DNA from 4 places in the Herbaspirillum sp. Her2 genome. Region 3 is predicted to be linked to each of the others. Evidence: predicted binding sites of a transcription regulator. Region 3 holds the regulator's gene; each other region holds the start of a gene.
What was found. Region 3 encodes sigma-54, which starts transcription at its own class of promoters, with help from an activator protein. Its sites were predicted from a motif close to TGGCANGNAANCTGCTTT; they were not measured.
Positions count from the first base shown of each region.

Region 1: a site for sigma-54 is predicted at 2,366-2,383, ahead of ACWHXP_RS22595 (nitrate- and nitrite sensing domain-containing protein). Genes of this name have one in related genera too.
Region 2: a site for sigma-54 is predicted at 1,632-1,649, ahead of ACWHXP_RS15630 (MSMEG_0572/Sll0783 family nitrogen starvation response protein). Genes of this name have one in related genera too.
Region 4: a site for sigma-54 is predicted at 2,145-2,162, ahead of glnA (type I glutamate--ammonia ligase). Genes of this name have one in related genera too.

Region 1 is NZ_CM176331.1:4,984,099-4,988,306, forward strand. Features, by position in the region: gene atzF (allophanate hydrolase) at 1-1,042, shown strand, start outside; gene ACWHXP_RS22595 (nitrate- and nitrite sensing domain-containing protein) at 1,067-2,326, opposite strand; gene ACWHXP_RS22600 (YitT family protein) at 2,442-3,119, opposite strand; gene ACWHXP_RS22605 (porin) at 3,494-4,208, opposite strand, start outside.
Region 2 is NZ_CM176331.1:3,453,163-3,457,370, forward strand. Features, by position in the region: gene ACWHXP_RS15620 (MSMEG_0568 family radical SAM protein) at 1-18, opposite strand, end outside; gene ACWHXP_RS15625 (Nit6803 family nitrilase) at 1-1,057, opposite strand, end outside; gene ACWHXP_RS15630 (MSMEG_0572/Sll0783 family nitrogen starvation response protein) at 1,073-1,555, opposite strand; gene ACWHXP_RS15635 (aminotransferase-like domain-containing protein) at 1,999-3,393, shown strand; gene ACWHXP_RS15640 (HD-GYP domain-containing protein) at 3,575-4,208, shown strand, end outside.
Region 3 is NZ_CM176331.1:5,521,806-5,526,013, reverse strand. Features, by position in the region: gene lptC (LPS export ABC transporter periplasmic protein LptC) at 1-396, shown strand, start outside; gene lptA (lipopolysaccharide transport periplasmic protein LptA) at 448-1,086, shown strand; gene lptB (LPS export ABC transporter ATP-binding protein) at 1,089-1,832, shown strand; gene ACWHXP_RS25105 (RNA polymerase factor sigma-54) at 1,964-3,454, shown strand; gene hpf (ribosome hibernation-promoting factor, HPF/YfiA family) at 3,607-3,969, shown strand; gene ACWHXP_RS25095 (hypothetical protein) at 4,032-4,178, opposite strand.
Region 4 is NZ_CM176331.1:911,431-915,638, forward strand. Features, by position in the region: gene ACWHXP_RS04195 (response regulator transcription factor) at 1-558, shown strand, start outside; gene ACWHXP_RS04200 (response regulator) at 559-1,287, shown strand; gene ACWHXP_RS04205 (rhodanese-like domain-containing protein) at 1,303-1,764, opposite strand; gene glnA (type I glutamate--ammonia ligase) at 2,273-3,688, shown strand; gene glnL (nitrogen regulation protein NR(II)) at 3,885-4,208, shown strand, end outside.

The sequences.
Region 1 (4,208 bases), 540 kb from region 3:
CGCCACCGGCCTCAACGGCACGCGTTCGCCCTATGGCGCTTGCCGCAACAGCGTGCATCCGGATTATCCTTCCGGCGGTTCATCCTCCGGCTCGTCGCTGGCGGTGGCATTGGGCTTGAGCAGTTTTGCATTGGGCACCGATACCGCCGGCAGTGGCCGCGTTCCCGCCGCCCTGAACAATCTGGTCGGGTTGAAGGCGACCAAGGGTTTGCTCTCCACTGCCGGCGTGGTCCCCGCCTGCCGCACGCTGGATTGCGTGACCTTCTTCACTGCCACGGCGGCCGAGGCCAGCCACCTGCTGGCGCTTTGCACGCAGGCCATGCAGCCCGATGAGCGCGATGAATACAGCCGCGCCAACCTGCCGCAGAACGATGCAGCGGCCTTCCAGCCACCGCGCAAAGGCTTGCGCGTGGGGGTGCCGCGCCAGCTGGAATTCCTCGGCTGCAGCGAGAGTCCGGTCCTGTTCGTGGAGGCGCTGGAGCAGATGGAGGCCATCGGCGGCGTGCCCGTGACTATCGATTTCACTCCCTTCCTGGAGGCAGCGCGTCTGCTCTACGAAGGGCCGTGGGTAGCAGAACGCTACAGCACCATCGAGGCACTGCTGCAGGAACAGCCTCAGGAAATCCTGCCGGTGATTCGCGACGTGCTGCGCAAGGCGCCGCAGTTCAGTGCCGTCGATACCTTCCGCGCGCAATATCGCCTGCAGCAACTGAAGGCCGAATGCGACCGCATCCTGGCCACCGTCGATTGCGTGGTGACGCCGGCCTATCCGCGCCCGGTGACGCTGGAAGAATTGCGCGAGCAGCCGGTGCAGCGCAATTCGGACCTGGGCTGGTACACCAACTTCATGAACATGCTGGATTACGCTGCCGTGGCCACGCCCATGAATTTCATGAAGAACGGCCTGCCCTGGGGCATCACGGTATTCGGTCCGGCCTTCAGCGACCAGAGGCTGCTGGGTGTGGCCGATGCCCTGCAGCGCGCCCATGGGCGGCCGCTGGCCGGGCAGCGTCACATCGAAAGCCGGCTGCTGGCTGCTTGAAAGAGCGAGGGCAGGGAGGCCGGATCAGGCGTCCGGCAGGATCTCGGTCAGCGACAGGATCGCCTGCGCCACTTCGGCAATGCGCCGGTTCTGGTTCATCGCATGCTTGCGCAGCAGGCGATAGGCGGCCTCTTCGTTGAGGCCCTGCTTCATCATCAGCACGCCCTTGGCGCGTTCGATGAGCTTGCGTTCTTCCAGGCTCTCGCGCACGGTGGCCAGTTCCTGGGTCAGGTTCTGCAGGCGTTCGGACTGGGTGCGCAGGATGTCGACGATGGATTGGGTCAGGTGCGGGCCCACGCCCGCGCTCAGCGAGCCGTCCGGCAACGGCTGGCCATCCAGGCCGGAGGCGAAGGCCGTCAGCGAGGCCAGCGGATCACGGTCATCGGCCTGCGTGAAGAACTGGCCCTGATGGTCCAGGTCCTTCTGCAATTGGCGGATCTTGTCCTGGCATTGCGACTGCACGTATTGCGCGAGATGGATCTCGACCCGATGCAGGCCGTCCATGCGGGTGGAGCAGCACTGATACCAGGCATCGGCCAGCTCGGGATCCAGCGGCCGGCCGTGGGCGGTGAGCAGCTTGCGGCGCAGGCGTTCCAGATCGGCCAGCGGCAGCGTGGCCTGCATGGCGCTCCATTCATTGCGGAAGCCTTCGGCGAAGGATTCGAAACGGCGCAGGGCCTGTTCCTGCATCTCGATCTGGGTCTCGATGGTCTGTTCCTGTTCGCGCGTGATCTTGCCCGTGACGAAGGCGGCAGCTCCGGCGGCCCGTTCGCGGCCGGCAAATTCCTTGCCTTGCATCAGGTTGAACAGCGCCACCAGCAACCGCGAAATCTGCGGATCCACCGCCACGTCAGCGGCTTCGAATACCAGCGCCAGCAAGGCACCCACCACGGTCTTGAAACGCTCGTAGCTGGCCGCCGGGGTGCAGGCCAGTGCGGCGACATCGGCGCGCAGCTTGGGCAGCCCGTCCAGCGCATGCAGGGCGAAGGCGATGCGGGTGTAGAGGCGAGCGCCGTTGGAGAGGGCGTTGTCGGGGACGGTGGAGCCGAGCCAGGTGTCGAACTCGCACTGGGCCGCCTGGCTGGCGGCCACGCGCTCCTGCCAGGCCTGCGCATCCCGCTCGCCGCGCGAACCGAGATAGATGTTGGACAGGCCGCGTTCCTGCTGCAGGCAATGGATGAGCTTGCCCACGGTCAGTACCAGCTGGCAGGTGTGTGCCAAGCGTTGCAGTTCTTCCGCTTCGCAGCGGCGGGCGGTGATCAGGTAGTTCAGGACTTGGCTCATGGCGGGCAGGGCTAAGAATCACAATGGCTGGCCGCATCGCGAGCAAGATTCGTGCGATGCATGGATGTCCCGGATTGTAATGGAATCGCCCCGCCCGGCGCTTCCCCTGCCAGCGCTAGCGGGCGATATACCACTCGTAGCGATGATTCCACGCCACGAACAGGTTCATCGTGATGGCGCCCACCAGCGAATAGAACACGCGATCCATCGGCAGGAACAGCGCCGCCGTCGCAAACAGCGCCAGGTCGAAACCCATGAGCAGCCAGCCGGCCTTGAAGCCGGTGCGTTCCTGCACATAGGTGGCCAGGATGCTCATGCCGCCGCAGCTGGCCTGGTGGCGGAACAGGCCGATCAGGCCAATGCCCACGCACAGACCGGCCAGCACGGCACCGACGGCGGGATCGAGATGGCTGTAGCTGATGTAGTTGCCAGCCACGTTGGTCAGGACCGACACGGCGGTGACGGCCGCCAGCGTGCGCCAGGTGAAGGCCGCACCCATGCGCAGGGCGGCCAGCAGGTAGAAGGGCAGGTTGATGAGGGTAAAGGCCATGCCGAAGCTGATCCCGGTGGCATAGGTCACCAGGAAGGCCACGCCGGCGATCTGGCCGATGATCAGGCCCAGGCTGTGCAGCATGGACATGCCGAAGGCGATCATCACCACCCCGAAGAGCTGGCCCTGCAGGTTGTCGATCCAGCTGTGGCGCACGGCCGGGGTGGCAGGAGGCGTTGCGCGCGCAGGAGGCGCGGAGGCAATCGGCGAGGAGGGCGAGGAATCCGCAGTGGAAGTCGTCATGGCAATACCAATCATCAATCGTGGATAACGAACGCGTCACGTCAATGGCTCAGCCGGCGGGTAAGCCGGATCGGCCATCGGTGTGCGGCTGCCTTCTGTCGTCGGCAGCCGCCGCTGGGGCGCATGGTAAAGGATTTGTTGCAGTGCGGCGATAGCCGGATGAGACGGCGCGGCGCCGCTGCAACACTTCCCGTCATGCAGGAAATGTGCCAATGCAAAAAAAAGCACCAACGCGGCGGAATTCACCGTGCTGGTGCAAAGAGATGACTCAGGAATGCGCAAGGCGGAACGGACTTGTTGCCGTTTGCCATTTATCTGTGCCAGAGATCAATGAGCTGTCGATGATCGATCTGGCGCATGAGCGGAAAGCGGCCTCAGAAGCGATGCCGGATCCCCAGCGCCAGGCTGTTGCCATTGTCGAGACCGGTGTACTGGTCGCGCATGACGATGCCGTAGAGATCGGTACGACGCGAGATCTGGTAGTCGTAGCCCAGCGAGACCGTATTGCGCACCGGGTTCACGCCGGTGGTGGCGGCACTGGCCGGTGGCCGTGCGAAGCCGGTCACGATGGTGTAGGGCGACACGCCCGCCGGCAGCGAGATGTTGGAGTGCGCCCAGGACAGCAATACCTTGCCCTGACCCAGCGGTACGCTGCTGCCCAGTTGCCAGGTCTTGAAGACGCGGTCGCCGTTGGCGACATCGAAGACCTGCCGCGTCTGCTCATATTGCGCAAACAGTTTGGCCAGGCCCAGGTCGTAGCTCAGGCCACCCATCCAGGAGCTCTGGCGGGTTTCGTTCGGAGCCACCCCCGGGGCCTGGTTGACCAGCAGCGAGGTGGTATCGCGCTCATAGGACAGGGTGGCTCCAAACGGGCCATTGGCATAGAACAGCGCGCTGCTGATGCGGTTCTTGCTGCTGTCGCCGGCCACCTCGCCCATGCCGTACTGGAGGCTGGCGCGCAGGCCGCCCATGTCCGGTGACTGGTACTGGATCATGTTGTTCATGCGCGTGTCGGCCCCGCCGGCTGCCGAGCCACCGCTCATCGGCGGACTGCTGATGGGGAACTGGCCGCCGGTGAAGGTATGCAGG
Region 2 (4,208 bases), 2.1 Mb from region 3:
TTCCGAGATCAGCTCCACGGCCGCCTTGCGGCTCGGGCGCTGGGGATGCAACTGGATGACGGCTGTCTGCATGAGGGAACCTCGCGGAAGGATGAGTGACGGGAGCAGGCTGTTCGGCCGGGAACAGCGAGCACATGGGAGCAGTGCGGCGATCATCGATCACCAGGTGCAGCAGTTCCGGGCGCGCATAGTGGCCCACCGAATCCATCATGCGCTTGCGCTTGGTGACCAGTTCCATGTCGAGGTCGGCCACCAGGATGCCTTCGCCACTGCGCAGGGGCTCGGCCAGCAGCTTGCCTTCGGGCGACACGATGGCGGTACAGCAGCCACCGCGCAGCGCCTTCTGCGCCTGGGGATCGGGCTCGATGGCGGCGATCTGTTCATCGCTGAGCCAGCCGGTCGCATTGATGACGAAGCAGCCCGATTCGAGGGCGTGATGGCGGATGGTCACCTCCATCTGGTCGGCAAAGATCTGCCCCACCATGGAGCCGGGGAATTGCGCGCAGTGGATTTCCTCGTGCTGCGCCATCAGGCTGTAGCGCGCCAGCGGGTTGTAGTGTTCCCAGCAGGCCAGTGCACCGAGACGGCCGACGGCGGTCGGCACCACCTTCAGGCCGCTGGCATCGCCCTGGCCCCAGATCATGCGTTCGTGATAGGTCGGCGTGATCTTGCGGCGCTTCAGCACCAGCGTGCCATCGGCATCGAAGACCAGCTGCGCGTTGTAGAGCGTGCCGTGGTCGCGTTCATTGACGCCCAGTACCACCACCGTCCCGTGTTGGCGAGCGGCGGCGGATACGGCCTGGGTCACGGGACCGGGCACCGTCACGGCGCGCTCGTAGAGCAGCAGGTGTTCCGGCCCCGAAGCGAAGGGCGGCCGCACGAACGAGAAGTACGGATAGTAGGGAACGAAGGTCTCCGGAAAGACCACCAGTTGCGCACCTTGGGCCGCAGCATCGGCGATGGCCTGGCACACCTTGGCCACGGTGCCGTGTTCGCTGTCGAGGTCGGGCGCGATCTGCACCGCCGCCGCCCGTACCGTTCTCTTGTGCATGCTCATGGGCCGCCCTTCCGCTTACAGGGTCCAGGTGTCGAGAATGAAGGCGTTGTCGCGACGATGCAGCAGCACCAGGTCCAGCACGTCCAGCGGATTGATGGGACGGATGCCCGGGATCAGCGAGGGCTCGCCATGGCCGTACAAAGCCTGCAGCGCGAAGCGGCAGGCGTAGACCTTGCCGCCCTCTTCCATGAACTTGACGATCTGCTTGTTGAAGTTCTGGTGACCGGGAAAAGCCTCATCCCCCAGGGTCGGGAAACCGCGCTGCACGCCCAGGGTCACGCCGGGGCCATAGAGCAGGATCGAGGTCTCGAAACCCTTGCGCTTCAGGCGCGTGGCCTGCAACAGATTGACGAAACCGATCGAGCCTTCGAATGCCACGGTGTGGAAGGTCACCAGCGCTTTTTCGCCCGGCTGGGCTTTGACGTCTTCGAATACCTTCTCTTCATAATCCACCAGGAAATCGCCGGGGGCGTGGGCTGCTTTGGTGACTGCGGGCATGGTGATACTCCTCTCGATTGCTGTGGGTCGGCACTTGGGGAAGTGGTCCGGCGACCTCGCCGCGACGCTGGCATTGAATGCATCAGGCGTGCCACCGGCACCCCGTCAATGCAGGAATTGACTGCATAAAAATCCCGTCAATCTCTCCACGCGAAGGCGCAGGCCAGCATCGGTGCGGCTTGGCGAATCATGATCGGCGAGGTGTTTTTTGACCCTGGCGAAGCAATCCATTCAATCGCTCCATACAATTCGCCAACACCGCGCAAACCCGCTTGCACTCTGGCGCGGCGAGATGTGTTGAGTTGGTGCGCAAGGGCGCGCGACGTGATGCACGACGGTGCAATTGGCGACAACCGCGGCGGCGATTGGATGGAATGCAACTTGCATTCAATGAGATGTTTCGATGCAGTCAATATTGAACGCCGGCAATCAAGGAAGGCACCATGTCCAAGCACAGCAGCGTGTGGGTTCCCAAGTTGAAGAAGGGCGGCGGCCCGCTCTATATGGCCATCGCCAATGCGATTGCCGAGGATGTCGCCACCGGCCACCTGCAACCCGAACAGCGTCTGCCGCCGCAGCGCAAGCTGGCCGAGTTGCTGGACCTGGACTTCACCACCGTGGCCCGCGCCTATACGGAAGCGCATCGGCGCGGCCTGGTGGATTCGGTGGTGGGACGCGGCACCTTCGTCTGCGGCAAGCGCCGGCCGCGCATTCCGCGCGTGACCGAAGGCCGGCCCAACGTCGACATGTCGATGAACATGCCGCCCGAGCCGGAGTCGCCGGAGCTGATGGAATTGATGCAGGCGGGCTGGAACAAGGTCAACGGCCGCCTGCGTGATCTGCTGCGCTATCAGGATTTCGGCGGCTCGACTGAGGATCGTGAGGCCGGCGCGCTCTGGCTGCGCCGGCGCGCGCTGGTGGTGGAACCGGAGCGGGTGCTGGTGACGCCGGGCGCACAATGTGCGCTGCTGGCCATCCTGACCATGCTGGTCGGGCCGGGCGGCGTGCTCTGTTGCGAGGACGTGACCTATCCCGGCCTGCGGGCGCTGGCCGGCCATCTCAACATCAAGCTGGTCGGCTTGCCGATGGACAACGAAGGCATCGATGCCGTGGCCTTCGCCGGTGCCTGCGCGCAATATGCGCCCAAGGCGCTGTACTGCAATCCCACCCTGCTCAATCCGACCACCTGCACCACCTCGCTGTCACGCCGCCAGGCGCTGGTGGACATTGCGCGCCATTATGAAGTGGCCATCATCGAGGATGACGCCTATGGCTTCCTGCCACGCGCAGCGCCGCCGGCCATCGCCAGCATCGGCAGCGAGCTGACTTACTATGTGACCGGCCTGGCCAAAAGCGTAGGCGCGGGCCTGCGCATTGCCTACATGGTGGCCCCCGACGACGCCGCCGCCGCGCGCCTGACCGCAGCCCTGCGCGCCACCACGGTGATGGCCTCGCCACTCACCTCGACCCTCGCCACACACTGGATCCGCGACGGCGTGGCCGACCTGGCGCTGGCCAACATCCGCAAGGAATCGATGGCGCGGCAGAAGATCGTGGCCCGCATCCTCCCCGAGCACAGTTATGCCTCGGAAGCGGAGGCCTTCCATCTGTGGCTCAAGCTGCCCGGCGGCTGGCAGGCCAGCAGCTTTTCGGCGCAGATGCGCAGCAACGGCGTGGCCGTGGTGGGCGTGGACGCCTTCTCGGTGACAGCGGCCCCGCTGCAGGCGGTACGGGTGTGCATCGGCGGCGTCGCCAGCCGCAGTGACCTGCAGCACGCCCTGGGCCTGATCCGCAGCACCCTCGCCGAGCAGCCGCTGATCAAGCCGGCGGTGGTCTGAGCGGCCCGTTCGGGACGAAATTGGCGAAATTGCAACAAGCAGAATCGTTCACATATGGTCATGCATATGAGATCATTAACGACCGGCAATCCTGACCGCACTGCCCTCGGCGCTCCACCGCCTGCGGCCCAGGGATGCCACGCCAACCCGTTCCCCGGTGCGCCGGAAAGATGTACGAGAAATGTTGAAAAAAATTAAAACGGAGGATCTGGTCCTCGGGATGTATTTCTGCGGCTTCGAAGCGGCCTGGCTGGACCATCCGTTCTGGAAGAACAAGTTCCTGCTCAAGAACGAAGCTGACCTCAGGCAGGCGCATGGCAGCGGCATCGAGCACTGCTGGATCGATCCGGAGCGCGGCCTGGATGTGGCCGAAGCGGCTGCCGAGACCGGGCAGGATGACGCCGCAGCGCCCGCCGAGCCGAGCCCCGAACTGCCGCCCGGCCCCGACATCGACACCACCCTTCTGGACGCCGAAGCCCTGCGCGAGAACGCCAAGAAGGCGACCAAGGCCATGTTCAGCGAAGCCCGGCTGGGCAAGGCGCTGGACATGGAGCGCTGCGTCACGGTGGTGGAAGAAATTGCCGGTGCCGTCCTGCAAAGCCCGAATGGCACGCTCAGCGTGCTGCGCCTGAAGCTGGCCGATGAATATACCTACCTGCACTCGGTGGCGGTTTGCGCCCTGATGGTGGCCTTGGGCCGCACCCTGGGCCTGGATGAGAAGGCCTGCCGCGAAGCCGGCCTGGGCGGCTTCCTGCACGATGTGGGCAAGGCCTTCCTGCCGCATGAACTGCTCAACAAGCCGGGCAAGCTGACCG
Region 3 (4,208 bases):
TATGACGTTGCGGGAACGAAGATGGTGCACTACCCCACGGATGACTCCTTCGAGATCACCAAGCCGGTGGTGCACAACCTGGACCAGAACCAGGCACCGATGGAGCTCTACTCGGATACCGCGCGCGTCACCGACGACCAGACGCAGATCCACATGTACGGCAACGCCAACGCCATTCGCGCGCCCTACAAGGGCCGCGAGCAGATGCACCTGGTGTCGGAATACCTGCTGCTGTTGCCTGACGATGAAATCGTCAAGACCGACAAGCCGGTGGCCATGACCATGGGCACCACGCGCCTGAACGGCGTGGGCATGGTGGCCAACAATGCGACCCAGGTGGTGCAGCTGTTCGGCAATGTCCGCGGCTATTACGAGCCCACTCCGAAGAAACGCTAAGCCGGATGACTCCGGGATAAAAACGCCAAGAACCGATCAGACAGGAACCCAATGAAACGCTCATTCTTACTGCCGATGCTGATGCTGGCTGCCGTGTGCGGCGTGGCCAACGCCGAGAAGGCGGACTCCACCAAGCCGACCAACATCGAGGCAGACCAGATGGTCTACGATGACGTGCGCCAGGTGAAGACCTTTACCGGCAACGTGGTCATGACCCGCGGCACGCTGATCATCAAGGCCGGCCGCGTGGTATTGACGACCGACCAGTACGGTTATGAAAATGCGGTGCTGTATGCGGCCCCGGGCGCGCTGGCCAACTTCCGCCAGAAGCGTGACGGCGGTCCCAACCTGTGGATCGAAGGCCAGGCCGAGCGCATCGAGTATTCGGAGCAGACCGAAATCTCCAAGCTGTTCCAGCGCGCGCACATCCAGCGCATGGACGGCGATCGCATCACCGATGAAGTCAACGGCGAATTCATCTCCTACGACAGCCGCGCCGAATTCTATTCCGTGAACAACACCGCCACCGGCGAGAGCAAGCCGGGCGCAGGCCGCATCACTGCGGTGATCCAGCCCAAGAATCCGCCGCCGGCAGGCAGCACCGCGCCGGCCACCCCGTCGGCCCAGCCCGCGGGCAAGAACAACGCCGCGCAGCCTGCAACGCGTCGCGACAGCGGAAAGGATCAGTAACGATGGCAGTCAGCTCGCTGGTCGTTCGCGGCCTGAAGAAAAGTTATGGCGCGCGCCAGGTAGTGCGCGATGTCTCGATGGAATTGCGCAGCGGCGAGGTGGTCGGCCTGCTCGGCCCCAATGGGGCCGGCAAGACCACCTCGTTCTACATGATCGTGGGACTGGTGCCTTCCGATGGTGGCGAGATCGACCTCGATGGCGCGTCCATTTCGCGCATGCCGATCCACAAGCGTGCCACCATGGGCTTGTCCTACCTGCCGCAGGAAGCCTCGGTATTCCGCAAGCTGACGGTGGAAGACAATATCCGCGCCGTGCTGGAACTGCGCCGGGAAGAGGGCAAGCCGCTCTCGCGCGATGAAATCGAAGGCCGCCTCAACAACCTGCTGCACGAATTGCAGATCGAGAAGCTGCGCGAAAGCCAGGCGCTGTCGCTCTCGGGCGGTGAACGCCGGCGCGTCGAGATCGCCCGCGCACTGGCCACCGATCCGCGCTTCGTGCTGCTGGATGAACCGTTCGCCGGTATCGACCCGATTGCCGTGATCGAGATTCAGCGCATCGTGCGCTTCCTGAAGGAACGCGGCATCGGCGTGCTGATCACCGACCACAACGTGCGCGAAACGCTGGGCATCTGTGATCGCGCCTACATCATCAACCAGGGCACGGTGCTGGCCAGCGGCAATCCGGAAGAGATCATCGCCAACGAGTCGGTGCGCCGCGTGTATCTGGGCGAGCATTTCCGCATGTAAGCGGTGCAGTCGGCTTGCCCGATACGCTTGAAGAAATACAGAGTGCACATCACGTAATACGCAACAAGCAATACGCAATACGCAACGACCGGCAGAGCAACCAGCGGGCCACGCCGCTTTCAGAAAGACAGATGAAACAGTCGCTCCAGTTACGTACCTCGCAGCACCTCGCATTGACGCCGCAACTGCAGCAGTCGATCAGACTGTTGCAACTGTCGACGCTGGAACTGCACCAGGAACTGGAACAGATCCTCTCCGATAATCCCCTGCTGGAACGCCTCGACGACGCGCTCGACAATTCGGTACGTCTGCTGGCCGATGGCGCGGTCTCCAGTTCGCCCTCCAGCGGCGTTGCCGAAACCAGTCACGAAGGCAGCGGCGAAGCGGCCCCGGCCGCCAGCGATGGCGATTCCAGCTTCGACTACCAGGACAACGCGCCGGAAGCCGGTGTCACGGGGGATGCCGACTGGAGCTTCGACGACGTCGCGCGCAGCGGCAAGTCGCCAGACGATGACGATGCCCGTCCACAACTCGAAGCGCACGAACTGACCCTGCGCGAACACCTGCTGGAACAGATCCGCGTGACCGCACGCACCCTGCGTGATCGTGCGCTGCTGGAACTGCTCACCGATGCGCTCGACGAGAGCGGCTATCTGGAAGAGCCGCTGGAAGACATCCACGCGCGCCTGCCCGAAGAGCTGGGCATCGACATGGAAGAGCTGTCGATTTCGCTCAAGCTGCTGCAGAGCCTGGACCCGGCGGGTGTCGGTGCGCGCAGTGCCGGCGAATGCCTGGCCCTGCAGATCCGCCGCCTGCCCAAGATTCCCTTCGTGACGCGCAAGCTGGCCTTGAGGATCGTGGAGGATTACCTGCCGCTGTTTGCACAACGCGATTTCAACAAGATCAAGAAGGCACTGGATTGCGATGACGAAGACCTGCGTGAAGCGCAGGCCGTGATCCGCCAGTGCCGTCCGCATCCGGGTGCGGAATTCGCGCGCGATGCCTCGGACTATGTGGTGCCGGACGTGATTGTCAAGCAGACAAAGAACGGCTGGCAGGTCATGCTCAACCATGAGGTCATGCCCAAGCTGCGCGTCAATGCGATGTATGCCAGTGCATTGAAGCAAGCCAAGGGAGAAGGTTCGCTGTCGTCGCAGTTGCAGGAAGCCAAGTGGCTCATCAAGAACATGCGGCAACGTTTCGATACAATTTTGCGCGTCGCGCAGGCTATTGTGGAACGTCAAAGAAACTTCTTTTCACATGGGGCAGTCGCCATGCGCCCCCTTGTGCTGCGTGAAATTGCTGATACACTGGGTCTACACGAGAGCACCATCTCTCGCGTGACGACTCAGAAATACATGCTCACTCCGCATGGAATGTTTGAGTTGAAATACTTCTTCGGTAGCCATGTCGCGACTGAAACCGGAGGTGAAGCATCCTCCACCGCGATACGGGCGCTGATCAAACAGTTGATAGGAGCCGAGAACCCGCAGACCCCATTATCCGATAGCAAGATTGCGGATATGCTGGCAGAACAAGGCATGGTGGTCGCGCGACGCACAGTCGCCAAATACCGCGAAGTGTTGAAGATTCCGCCGGTCAATCTCCGCAAGTCCCTCTGAGTTTTTCCTCAGTTTTTCTGCAGTACCGTTGCTGTGTTCAGGCAAGCATCCGACTGATGCCCGCGCCATCCGACACGAAGACCGTGCCCGTGGTACAGCTGCAGCAGGATCGATTGCACGAACCTCCAGTGACTTCACGATAGGAGTCTTGTATGAATCTGACCATCAGTGGACACCACCTCGAACTGACCCCCGCCATCCGGGAATACGTGCAAAGCAAGCTCTCGCGTATCAAGCGCCATTTCGACAACGTGATCGACGTCAGCGTGATCCTGAGCGTAGATAAACTCACAGAAAAGGAAAAGCGCCAAAAAGCGGAAATCAACGTCCACATCAAGGGGAAGGATCTACATGCGGAAAGCATCGCACACGACCTCTACGCTGCCATTGACACGCTGATCGACAAGCTCGATCGCCAGGTCATCAAGCACAAGGACAAGTTGCAGGAGCATCACTCCATGGCCAAGCGCCTGCCGGACGAAACGCCGGAGGATGCGGTGGCCGGAGCGGCATAAGCCAGGACACCCTCGGCAAGCCACCTCGCAGCCGCAAGGCTGCTGAGAAAGCCAGCCGAATTTCATGAGGAAGGGGCGCGCAAGCGCCCTTTTTCATTTGCGGCCGCCGAACTGGCCAAGCCTGTGGAAAAGATATAAATCATTGCGTAAAGCAACTTTTCCACCGCCGCTGCTGACGATGATGCAAGGGACGGCTTGAATGTCTTCACGGCACCCTCATCTTCGACACAAGAATTTGC
Region 4 (4,208 bases), 1.0 Mb from region 3:
CTGCTGCTGATCGATTATTCGCTGGGCAGCAATGACATCGACGGTCTCAACCTGATCCGCGCCTTGCGCGTGCGCTTTCCGCGTTCCAAGATCCTGGTGACCTCGGCCCACAGCAGCCCGGCGACGGTGGCCATGGCGATGAAGGCGGGGGCACGCGGTTTCGTCAGCAAATCGCAGGAGCTGGCCGAACTGATCCTCGCCATCCGCACCATCAGCCGGGGACGCGAATATCTCAACAGCACCATGACCCGCGAGCTGGCCATCATGCAGGCCGCCGAAGCGGCCACGCGCAGCCAGCCCGAAGTGCGCCCGCCGCGCCGGCGACCGCGCGGCACCGACGTCTCGCCGGACTCGCTGTCGGACATGCCCAGCCTGTCGCCGCGCGAACGGGAAGTCCTGCGCTGCTGCCTGGACGGCATGTCGGTCACCGACATCGCGGAAAAATTCGCACGCAGCGTCAAGACCATCAGCGGGCAGAAGCAATCGGCCTTCCGCAAGCTGGGCGTGCGCAGTGACAACGAACTGTTCAAGATCGAATACCAGATCAAGGAGCTGTAAATGCCGCACCAGAGGGAAAGCGCCACTACCGGGCAACGTGAACCGGCCGTGCTGCTGGTCGATGATTCCGTCACCATTCGTTACGCCATCCAGAACCGCCTGCAGCGGCTCGGCTGCCAGGTCGATTGCGTGGCCGATGGCGGCAGCGCATTGGCCGCCATCCGGGCGCGGCCCTACGGGCTGGTGCTGCTGGATTGCTTCCTGCCCGACATCCCCGGTCAGGAAGTCGCCCGCCAGGTGCGGCAGCTGGAACAGACGCAGCGCCAGCGTCCTTATACGCCGCTGATCGGCATTTCCGCCGAAACCGACGCCCTGCATGTGCAGCGCTGTCTGGACAGCGGCATGGACGGCATGCTCCCCAAGCCCCTGCAGACCCAGGCCATCCGGCGCCTGCTGGCCCTCTGGTGCGATCTCGACAATGAAGAGGATGGCCAGGCCATGACCCCAGAACAGGAATATGGGCAGGATCTGGACCGGCTCTTCCTGCAAACCACTCGCAACGATCTGGCGGCGCTCGAACAGGCCAGCCTGCAGGGCGACAGGGGAAGGATGGTGCAGCTCGCGCACCGCATGAAGGGAGCCGCCCTGACCATGGGACGGCTGGAACTGGTGGCGCTGCTGGATTGCGTGGAAGAAGCGCTGCGCGCCGAGGCCGATGGCCAGGCCGCCATCAGCCTGCTGCTGCAGTCGCTGGCCAGTGCCCTGCAGGCGCGCAGCCTGCAGGCCTGATTCCGTCAGATTCGTTCAGGCACCCACCCACGGCAGGCCGGCCTTGCACCAGCCCTCGATGGTCTTGCGGTGGCCGTTGGTGTCCTTGTTGCCTTCAAAGCCTTCCAGGATATCGAAGCACTGCGTGTAGCCGTTTTCCGTGGCCAGCTTGGCGGCATGCTTGGAACGCACGCCCGAGCGGCACAGGAACAGCAGCACTTCACCGGGCCGGGCGACTTCCTGCAGTTGTTCGAGGAACTGCGGATTGGGCTTGCCCTCGGGGTAGAGATTCCACTGCACCGCCAGGTGCTGCGCCGCCGGGATCTGGACCACGCCGACCCAGTCTCGCTCGGCGCGGGTGCGCACGTCGACCAGCTTGATGGCGGGATCGGACTGCAGCAGGGCCAGGGCTTCCTGCGGGGTCACGGCACCGGCATAGGGCAGTTGCCCGTCGGTCGCGCGTTGGGTGGCAGTGCCGAGAATCGAATCGTTGCTCATGGGTAAAGCCTCTGAAGAAGAAGGAAGCGCGTACAAGGAAGCGCAGGAATGCCGGTGAAAGCCCCTGAAGCGCAACGAAGGCAATGAAGCCAATGAAGTCAGTGCGCCTCAAGGGAGATGATTTTAAACAATATAAACAGTTAGGCAATTTTCCCAAGCTGGTGCACGCCGTGCAGCTCATCAGGCGACTGCCCCAACACGGCGCATGCACGAAAGTGGTGCAATTCATATTCAATCACGCGAATATGCATTTGTTCGGTGCATTTTGTGAAATTCGCACTAAAATAATGCATATCTGCAGTGCCTCTGCACCGCGTGCAGCGCCCCAACTGGCGCGTCCTCCCTAAAAACTTCCATTATTGGCGCACCTGAAAGGTTGGTGGCATGGAATCTGCTATCATCCGCGACTGAGTTCGGCGCAAGACCGTTGTATCAAATGCAAAGATCCAGTCGCAGAAAACGGCTCAACACCCCAATTTATACTACTTCCTCGTTTTAGGAGATTCGCATGGCAAGGACGGCCGCAGAGGTTTTGAAGATGGTGAAGGACAACGAAGTCAAGTTTGTCGACTTCCGTTTCGCTGACACCCGTGGCAAGGAACAGCACGTTTCCGTGCCTGTTTCGCATTTCGACATCGACAAGTTCGAATCCGGTCACGCCTTCGACGGTTCGTCGATCGCCGGCTGGAAGGGTATCGAAGCCTCCGACATGCTGCTGATCCCGGACCCGAACACCGCCAACATCGACCCGTTCATGGAAGAGACCACCCTCTTCATGCAATGTGACGTGATCGAGCCGTCCGACGGCAAGGGCTACGACCGCGATCCGCGCTCCATCGCCAAGCGCGCTGAAGCCTACCTGAAGTCCTCCGGCCTGGGCGACACCGCCTACTTCGGTCCGGAACCCGAATTCTTCATCTTCGACGGCGTCCGTTGGGGTGCCGACATGTCCGGTTCCTTCGTCAAGATCGACTCCGAAGAAGCTTCCTGGAGCACCGGCGCCAAGATCGAAGGCGGCAACTCCGGCCACCGTCCGACCGTCAAGGGCGGCTACTTCCCGGTTCCCCCGGTCGACAGCTTCCAGGACATGCGTTCGGAAATGTCCCTGATCCTGGAATCCCTGGGCATCCCCGTCGAAGTGCACCACCACGAAGTTGCTGGCGCTGGCCAGAACGAACTGGGCACCAAGTTCTCGACCCTGGTCGAGCGCGCTGACTGGACCCAGACCCTGAAGTACGTGATCTGGAACGTCGCTCACACCTACGGCAAGACCGCGACCTTCATGCCCAAGCCTCTGGTTGGCGACAACGGCTCCGGCATGCACGTGCACCAGTCGGTCTGGAAGGATGGCAAGAACCTGTTCGCTGGCGACGGCTATGCCGGCCTGTCCGAGTTCGCGCTGTACTACATCGGCGGCATCATCAAGCACGCCAAGGCCCTGAACGCCATCACCAACCCCGGCACCAACTCGTACAAGCGTCTGGTCCCCGGCTTCGAAGCTCCGGTCAAGCTGGCCTACTCGGCCCGCAACCGTTCCGCTTCGATCCGTATCCCGCACGTGGCGAACCCGAAGGGCCGCCGCATCGAGACCCGTTTCCCGGATCCCCTGGCCAACCCGTACCTGTGCTTCTCGGCTCTGCTGATGGCCGGTCTGGATGGCGTGCAGAACAAGATCCACCCGGGCGAAGCTGCCACCAAGGACCTGTACCACCTGCCGCCGGAAGAAGACAAGCTGATCCCGACCGTCTGTGCTTCGCTGGATGAAGCCCTGGAGCACCTGGACAAGGACCGCGAGTTCCTGACCCGTGGCGGCGTGTTCACCGACAGCATGATCGATGCCTACATCGAGCTGAAGATGCAGGAAGTCCAACGCTTCCGCATGACCACGCACCCGATCGAATTCGACATGTACTACTCGCTGTAATCGAATCCGCATCCGGAGAAAAAGGGGAAGCTTGCTTCCCCTTTTTTTATGCGCGGCGTGCCGCCTGCTGCAGGGCAGTGCGCCCGAAAATTGCTAGTCAAAACAGATCCAGTACAACATCCGCCGCGGCAAGCCTTTGCAAGATGCAGCCAGACCGGCACGAGACGACATGACCCCAGGCATCAAGAATCCTCCCATGAAGACACCGCTCCCATCCCTCGATGGCCTCGACCTGCTGGCCTCGGCCGTGATCATCCTCGATGCCAATGGCGGCATCGTCTACGCCAATGCCGCCGCCGAGAACCTGCTGGAGAGCTCCTTCAAGGTGCTCTCGCAGCAGAAGCTCTCGGAGCTCTTCCTAAATGGCAAGGAGCTGACCGCGCTGTTCTACCAGGCCATCGAACACCAGTTCGCCGACAAGCGCCTGGACCTGGTGCTGGAGCGTGCCAACCGCGAGCCGCTGCAGGTCCACACCATCGTCACGCCCCTGGACAGCACCGACTGGCCGGTGCTGCTGGAG